2 regions of the Peribacillus sp. YIM B13481 genome follow, and region 1 is predicted to be linked to the other one. Evidence: a T-box and tRNA genes for the amino acid it is inferred to sense, from the RefSeq annotation. Region 1 holds a T-box; the other holds one or more tRNA genes.
The links. A T-box is a leader RNA that pairs with one kind of tRNA and senses whether it is charged. The one in region 1 lies ahead of ACFX4X_RS01850 (valine--tRNA ligase), so its partner is inferred to be a tRNA-Val.
Positions count from the first base shown of each region.

Region 2: it has a tRNA-Val gene. The T-box ahead of ACFX4X_RS01850 (valine--tRNA ligase) is inferred to sense a tRNA for this amino acid. The anticodon was not compared.

Region 1 covers NZ_JBHZPE010000002.1:72,868-77,297, reverse strand. Annotated here, with positions in the region: gene ACFX4X_RS01865 (LysM peptidoglycan-binding domain-containing protein) at 1-407, shown strand, start outside; gene ysxE (spore coat protein YsxE) at 540-1,610, shown strand; gene ACFX4X_RS01855 (hypothetical protein) at 1,667-1,858, opposite strand; T-box leader at 2,096-2,324, shown strand; gene ACFX4X_RS01850 (valine--tRNA ligase) at 2,368-4,430, shown strand, end outside.
Region 2 covers NZ_JBHZPE010000015.1:88,381-92,810, forward strand. Annotated here, with positions in the region: gene ACFX4X_RS11540 (alpha/beta hydrolase) at 32-754, opposite strand; gene ACFX4X_RS11545 (phosphatidylglycerophosphatase A family protein) at 947-1,504, shown strand; gene ACFX4X_RS11550 (hypothetical protein) at 1,522-1,743, opposite strand; tRNA gene ACFX4X_RS11555 (tRNA-Val) at 1,959-2,030, shown strand; gene truA (tRNA pseudouridine(38-40) synthase TruA) at 2,989-3,726, shown strand; gene ACFX4X_RS11565 (type 1 glutamine amidotransferase domain-containing protein) at 3,837-4,361, shown strand.

The DNA of each region.
Region 1 (4,430 bases):
CAGCGGGTCCTATCCTTAATGAACATGCGAAGATGGAACATGAAGGGGAAGCAAATTCGTCGTCCATAAGCGATCTATTCAAAAAGAAGGAAAGACCAGCGCCGCCAGCTAAGGAAGTTAAAAATTTCAAAGGCAGGAAACAAGCCGTGGAACGTGATGATAAGGAAACCGCTGAACATGATGAAAAGCAGCTTTCCATCATGGACTTATTCGGTCGGAAACAAGAAGAAGAGCTGGTAAGGATGAAGGTTTGTATTGTCCAGCAAGGGGAAACGCTTGATGACTTGGCTCAACGTTATGATGTTACGGTTCAATCCATACTTTTCAGTAATGAGTTGGAGTCGAACCAGAACGTCCATGAAGGGCAAGTCATCTATATACCGAAGGCGGTTGCGTATAAGAATTGACCAGGACAGAGAGCAGAGCATATGGTCTGCTCCTGTTTTTTAGAGCAGCCCGGATTTAATTACACCTTTTGGTGGCTAGAGGAATCGAATAATCGGATTGTTGAGTGTTTATAGAGAAAGTGAGTGAGTCTCGTGAGGGAAAACGAGAATCAGCAGCCTATTAATCGGGATCGTGACACGGAGACCGTCTTGAAGGAATACGCCATGTATGTACAATATATTGAGGACTTCGGGCGGGTGAAAAAAGTATACAGTGATCGAGGTACATTTGCCTTGAAATCCATTGTACCGCATAAAGGCATTGATTTTATCAGGAATGTTCAAAAACTGTACCATCGAGGCTATAACCGGATCGTTCCCATTTATCAAACGATGGATCAGCGTTACGCCGTTCTTCATAATGGACGTTTGTATTACCTGATGCCCTGGCTTAATAATGAAGGGGACGGGGAGCGTGATGAAAAGCATAAGCAAATGTTCAGGGAGCTTGCTCGGATGCATACGCTGTCCGTAAAGGAAATCCAGGTGGATATAGAAGAACGGGAAGCTCATTATGAGCGGACGCTTGATGCCTGGAATAACGAGAAGGACTTTATGGATGAGTATATTGTCAGCTGCGAAAAGAAGTGGTATATGTCTCCATTTGAAATGACGGTTTGTTCATTCTTCACTGATATTTCACAGGCACTGAAGTACTCGATCAAGAAATTTGAAACTTGGTATGAAAAAACGAAGGAAAGTGAAAAGGTTCGAACCGTGATCACGCACGGAAAGGTCTCTTTGAAGCATTTCGTTAGTGATGAACGGGGGTATGGCTACTTCATCAATTTTGAGAATTCGAATACGGCACCGCCTCATTTCGATTTACTGCCATTTCTCGTTAAATCGGCCAGGACCTATCCTGTCCAATGCGATGACTGCGTCGACTGGCTATATAACTATTTTCGTTATTTTCCTTTGAAAGAAGAAGAATTGCTGCTCATGCAAAGTTATATGGCTTTCCCTGGATCAGCTTTGGAATTAGTGAAGGGTTATTCCGATGGCAGGAGCCATCGTTCAGAGCTTGATAATGTTACTCAACTGCAGAGGCAATTTTGGCTCCTGAAGAATGTAGAATATATGGTGATGAAAATCGAAGAAATCGAACAGAAGAAAAAGGCGGCCGCAGAGGCTGCCAAAGAAGAGCAATCACCCTCAAGCTAAATATACATGATTGGATCATCTCCAGTCATGTATATTTTTTTGCTGTGAGGGAATAATTAAATCCATTCGAAATATAAAGACAAGGCCAAGAAAATAAAGGCGACTAACAGGAGCATATCGAAGAAAGTAGGGAAAATCAGCGTACGTAATCCTTGGAATACGATAAAGGGAATGATGAACTGCTGGCAAACACCGCGGAATTTTTTCATCCAAGGCGGTAAAGTATAGGGAGTATATCTTCGCTTCATATTATTACCTTCCTTTTTAGGACTTCTTTTATTATATGGGTGGGTAGTGGGAAAGGTGAAAAAGCCGTCACATTAACTGTTCCTGGAGTATAAAATAAAGAAAATGGCCGGACAGCGGGAGTGAATGCGTGAAATGAGACGCTTCCTGGGAAAGTAAGCGAAAAGATGATTGACTGGAGCCCCATATTTTTTGTACTATATACTATATGCATTCAATGATTTTACATATGAATATAATTCAATGCAAAGACCGGAAATAGTAAGATGAAATGCACTTTTCAGAGAGGAAACCAATTGGTGGGAGGTTTCCAGGCAGCAGCATCCGAAGTCGTCCGCGAGCAGTTTTCGTGAAAGATCTTAGTAGCGAAGGCCGGTGAAGAGCCGTTATCCGATTTGAGAGCCGAAAGAGATTTTTTTATTTTTCGGAAAAAAGGTGGCACCGCGAACAACTTCCTTCGTCCTTTTGTGATGATGGAAGTTTTTTTTATGCCCAAAAAGGAGGAAATGATATGGAAGAGAACCAAATTTCGATGCCAACTAAATATGATCCGCAGACGATAGAGAAAGGCCGCTATAAATGGTGGCTTAATGGGAAGTTTTTCGAAGCGACGGGTGACGATAAAAAGGAACCATATACGATTGTCATCCCGCCCCCTAATGTAACAGGTAAGCTGCATCTTGGTCATGCTTGGGATACGACACTTCAAGATATATTGACACGCATGAAAAGGATGCAAGGCTATGATGTATTATGGTTGCCTGGCATGGACCATGCCGGTATCGCCACTCAAGCAAAGGTTGAACAAAAGCTTCGCTCGGAAGGCGTAAGCCGTTATGACCTTGGACGTGAAAAGTTCGTTGAAGAGACATGGAAATGGAAAGAGGAATATGCGAGCCATATCCGTGAACAATGGTCAAAGTTGGGTCTTGGGCTTGATTATACCCGTGAACGCTTCACTCTTGATGAGGGGCTTTCAAAAGCAGTACGCGAAGTTTTCGTCTCTCTTTATAAAAAGGACTTGATTTACCGAGGCGAATACATCATCAACTGGGATCCATCAACGAAAACGGCGTTATCAGATATCGAGGTTATTTATAAAGATGTGCAGGGTGCATTTTACCATATGAAATATCCGTTGGTTGACGGGTCAGGTGAAATTGAAATAGCCACAACACGTCCAGAAACGATGCTAGGCGATACTGCGGTTGCTGTACACCCTGAAGATGATCGTTATAAACACCTGATCGGCAAGATGGTTCGTTTGCCAATTACAGGCCGGGAAATCCCAATTGTCGGTGATGATTATGTCGATATGGAATTCGGTTCAGGCGCGGTTAAAATTACTCCGGCCCATGACCCGAATGACTTCGAAATTGGGAACCGTCACAATTTGGAGCGCATCCTTGTCATGCATGAAGACGGTTCGATGAATGAAAAGGCTGGTAAGTACGAAGGTATGGATCGCTTCGAATGCCGTAAGCAAATCGTCAAAGACCTTCAGGAAGAAGGAGTGCTCTTCAAAATCGAAGATCACCTTCACTCAGTCGGCCATTCAGAGAGAAGCGGTGCTGTTGTTGAACCATATCTTTCGACTCAATGGTTCGTAAAAATGCAGCCACTGGCTGATGCATCCGTTGAACTTCAAAAAGGGTCCGATGAGGAAAAGGTTCATTTCGTACCAGATCGTTTTGAAAAAACGTACCTCCACTGGATGGAAAATATCCGAGACTGGTGCATTTCCCGTCAGCTTTGGTGGGGTCACCGCATTCCAGCGTGGTACCATAAAGAAACAGGTGAAGTGTATGTTGGCCACGAAGAACCTGCGGATGCTGAAAACTGGGAACAGGATACAGATGTTCTGGATACATGGTTCAGCTCGGCATTATGGCCATTCTCGACTATGGGCTGGCCTGATAAGGACAGTATCGATTTCAAACGATACTATCCAAACGGAGCACTTGTAACAGGCTATGATATCATTTTCTTCTGGGTATCGCGGATGATTTTCCAAGCACTTGAGTTCACAGGTGAGCGTCCATTTGAAAATGTACTGATCCACGGTCTGGTTCGTGACGAACAGGGTCGCAAGATGAGTAAATCGCTTGGCAATGGTGTGGATCCGATGGATGTCATCGATCAATACGGTGCCGATTCCCTGCGTTACTTCTTATCTACAGGCAGCTCACCAGGGCAGGACCTTCGTTATAGTACGGAAAAAGTGGAAGCGGTTTGGAACTTCTCGAATAAGATTTGGAACGCATCCCGTTTTGCTTTGATGAACATGAATGGCATGACTTATGACGAAATCGATTTAAGCGGTGAGAAGTCTGTAGCCGATAAATGGATTTTGACGCGCTTGAATGAAACGATTTCAAACGTGACGAGACTTGCGGACCGTTATGAGTTCGGTGAAGTGGGCCGTGTGCTTTATAACTTTATTTGGGATGACTTCTGTGACTGGTATATTGAAATGGCGAAGCTTCCGTTATATGGCGAAAATGAAGCAGCGAAGATAACGACCCGCTCGATCTTGGCTTATGTACTGGATAACACGATGAGATTATTACACCC
Region 2 (4,430 bases), on a different contig from region 1:
AACCATCTCAAAAGAGATGATTACGAGTAAGTTAGAACATTTCCAATAGTGCTCTTTTTAAATCTGCCTGCCAATATTTCCAGGTATGATTACCTTCAAATTCTTCATAGAAGCATGGAAATCCTTTTTGCTTTAATAATTTATGCAATTCCCTGTTGGGTTCTATGAAGTTTGCCCTGTTGCCATCAGTCGTCGGAACATCAGTTTCCCCAGTCCCGATCACATGGTAAAGTTCGAGGAGATGCGGATCCTCAAAATTACGTACAGCATCCATTACTGCTTCATTGGCAAGTGGCGACTGCATGATGCATTTCCCGAATGTATGGGGATACTTTAGTGCGGCCAATAAAGAAACTGTACCACCAAGAGAGTCACCTATCAAAGCTCGACCATGTCCCATTTGATAGGTCGGAAATTCATCATCTAAAAACGGGACAAGTTCATGGGCAAGAAAACGTATGTATGCAATGTACTGTTCCCCGTCCGGATGATATTTGCTCCTGCGGTCAAAGCGGTCTTTATAGGGAATGCCGACAACGATGATATTCTCGATCTCTTCGTTCCCTAATAGTTCATCGGCTACGCGACCAATTCGGCCCATTTGAAAATAATCACGGCCATCCTGAGCTATCACAAGCGAATATTTATACAGTGGCGAAAAATTAGCAGGCAAGTAAACAAGTAGTTCCAACTCTTCTGCTAAAGCTTCGCTTTTAAACATGTACTCTTTAATTGTGCCTTTGCGTAAACTCATTTTCCCGCACCTCGATGATAATTAATAATGAAAAACAACTTACTTGACTATTTTAGCATAGCCTTGCGATTTTTTCCTGTGAGAAGAATTTAGAATAGAATATTTTCATTATATTTTCTAAAAATTTAAATTATAAGGTGCTATAATACTAGCATATAGGAAAATAATACAATAAAAGAGGTGGCGAATAAAATGGCAGATGTACAAGTACACAGCAGGGAAGTAACAAAGGCGGCTAAACGAACATTAATAGAGCGTGGTGTAAGTGTGGAGGCAATTGCAAAAATCGTTTTTGAATTGCAGTTCCCGTATAAAGCTGATCTTAAGCTGGAGGAATGCATCCACAGCGTCGAGCGTGTCCTGTTAAAAAGGGAAATTCAACATGCCATTTTAGTCGGTGTGGAGCTGGATAGACTGGCAGAGCAAAAAAAGCTATCAGAGCCCCTGCAATCGATTGTTGAATCTGATGAAGGGTTATTCGGAGTGGATGAAACGATTGCCTTTGGTGCAGTACTCGGTTACGGAAGCATTGCTGTAACGACCTTTGGCCATTTGGATAAAAATAAAATAGGCGTCATTCACGAACTCGATAAGAAGCAAGAAGGAATCGTGCATACCTTCCTGGATGATATCGTTGCAAGTATTGCCGCGAGTGCCGCCTCAAGGTTAGCTCATCGTCTGAGAGATGAAGAAGAATCGTTAACTGAACAGGAAAAGGACATTCAGGAAGAAGAAGAGTTGATCGGTTGAATCTTGTCGACCAATTTTCATCCCGACCTATCAAACCTGGCCTTAATGAGGCGGGCAGAAAGGATATTGTCCATTTTAAATGTCCGTTTTGTCTGCCTTAGAAAACAGAATGCGTGAAAATTGCCTGGATAAATTTCAAGCACCTGGATTTTCCGCTGCGTAATCTTTCCTTGTTCGGAGAGATAAATTATCTCTAATGGAGCGTTTTCTTCCATATGTTTTCGAAGTATATATTTCATTCCTTGTCACTCCTTTGCTGACTTACTTGCAATCATTATATGCGAACATACGTTTCTTATGCAAGTGAAAAGGGAACGCCGGTTCTTGTTTTGCGGATAGGTAATAAAAAATAAGATGAAAATAAAACTTTTTTAATATAATGCGTTGACTTTTTAACAAAAAAACATATAATAAATTATGTACTTAAGTATTTTACTAATCAGTTATTACATACGACTTGTTAGCTCAGTGGGAGAGCACTTCCTTGACAGGGAAGGGGTCGTGGGTTCGAATCCCTCACAGGTCATCCGAACGGCGAAAGCATTGCTAAGCAATGTTCTTGCCGTTTTTTATTTTAAATCAACGACTGTATGATGGGTTCAAGGTAAACACCATAGAATGCCTAAAAACCACTTCACGCTAAAATATGTGAGGTGGTTTTTTTGCTTTTAAATTTCGAATTCAAGAATTTCATGAAGAGAAAGCACTTAAGTAACATTCAATTATGCTAGGTTTACTGTGAAGAAAATGAATTTGTAAATGTTAAGATGTTACTGCTAACATCAGTTTCTTTTCCTTGTAGCAGTATGGATTTTCCAAAGGGCATTTCTATTACAGTATCCAGTAGCGCTGGACATATAATTTGAAAGTTGTTAAGCATTACTTTACTCAGGTAGTCATCTCTAAGGAATAAAGACGCAAAAACTTTTGAATGACTCGTTCGTTGCATGACGTTAGCCTCTTTGGTAGACTATGCAGAAGTACATTTGACTTTGGCTAGGATTTACTATGGAACGGCATAGAGCTTCCCATTTTCAGGTTTCGTTTGGGACATCTCACTTTAGTAGGAGAATAAAGGGATGCAGCTTTATAAAAAGAAATAACCCATGAATCACACATACATTTTCCATATGTGGAGTGTGTGTCAAATCAGTTTTAAAAGTGTAACCCAATCATACAGGTTCCCGATGCTAACTCTAATTTCGTGGGGATCTTTTTCATGTCTATCCTTTTTCTATCTTTTCCTTCTCTCCTCTCCCAAAAAAGTAAGAACTCTTTAACTCGAACGGCAGGGGGCAGTGAAACTTCTAAGGAATAATTTTTGGATGTACAAAAATACATTACAAAAATAAAAACTTAACAATTTGATGTGTTTCTAAGAAAAAACCATCTTTTCTCATAAAGCAGGGGTTGTATGTGGGCTTGTAATTTATCAAGAATTTTCTGTTTAGATGACTATACAGGAATAATATAAGGAGGAAGCAATGAACAATTATAAATTGACCATTCAATATGATGGCGGGCGTTATAGAGGCTGGCAACGACTCGGTAATAGTGATGATACGATTCAAGGGAAAATTGAAAATGTATTAACGGAAATGGTAGGGGAAAAAATTGAAATCATCGGATGCAGCAGAACGGATGCCGGTGTACATGCCCTTGCCCAAATAGCCAATTTTAAGATCGGTGAAAATCTGACTGAAGTTGAAATCATGAATTATTTGAATAGATATTTACCACGGGATATCAGTATTGTCGAGGTTAGGCTAGTTCCTGAACGTTTTCATGCCCGTTATAATGCTAAGGATAAAACCTATTTGTATAAGATCTGGAACGAGCAATATACAAATCCTTTCATGCGAAAGTACAGTATGCATGTAGAGGAAAAGCTGAATATCACAAGAATGAAAAATGCATGTCAACATTTTATAGGTGAACATGATTTCACTGCTTTTTCAAATGCAAAGTCTAAGAAAAAGTCCATGGTGCGTGAAATATACTCCATTGATATAGAAGAAAATGCTGGCTTCATCCAAATTACAGTGCGAGGCGATGGATTTCTTTATAATATGGTTAGAAAGATTGTCGGGACGTTGATAGAAGTTGGGTTGGGTGAAATAGATGCTGAAAATATACCAAGTATTATAGAGTCAAAAGAAAGAATCCAAACGGGTCGTATGGCGGAGGCAGCTGGGCTGTACTTGGTAAAGGTTGATTTATAGGCCGGATGTTGATGCATCGGTAATTGTATGTTAAGTGTACAGGCAGTAGAAAAAGGGAAGTAATAGGGAAGAATGGTAAAGCGGAAAGTACGAAAGAAGGAGAGATTTTCATGAGATTAGCAGGAAAGAAAATAATCTGTCTTGTGCACCATGATTTTGAAGATTTAGAGCTCTGGTATCCGATTTTACGTTTAAAAGAAGAAGGGGCGATTGTTCACCTCGCTGGTGAAAAGGCGAATGAAACATACATTGGAAAATATGGTGTACCAGCCATTTCTGATTATGAGTATGGCAGTATTAATGCAGAAGAATATGATGCCATTCTTGTACCGGGCGGTTGGGCACCCGACAAAATTCGCCGGTTTCCTGAAGTGTTACCGCTCCTTCAAAGCATGGAAGAAAATAAAAAAACCATTGGGCAAATTTGTCACGCTGGTTGGGTGTTGATATCCGCGAAAATTTTACAGGGGAAGACTGTAACGAGTACACCTGGCATTAAAGATGATATGGAAAACGCAGGGGCAACTTGGATAGATGAGCCCGTCGTCGTAGATGGAAACCTTGTGTCAAGCAGACGTCCACCTGATCTGCCGGATTATTTAAGAGAATTGATAAACGTGATTGAAAAGGGTTAAATCCATAGTACGGTGAAAAACCACTCAGTTTGTAGACAAAAGGGGTTCGGAATTAAAAAATTCCGAACC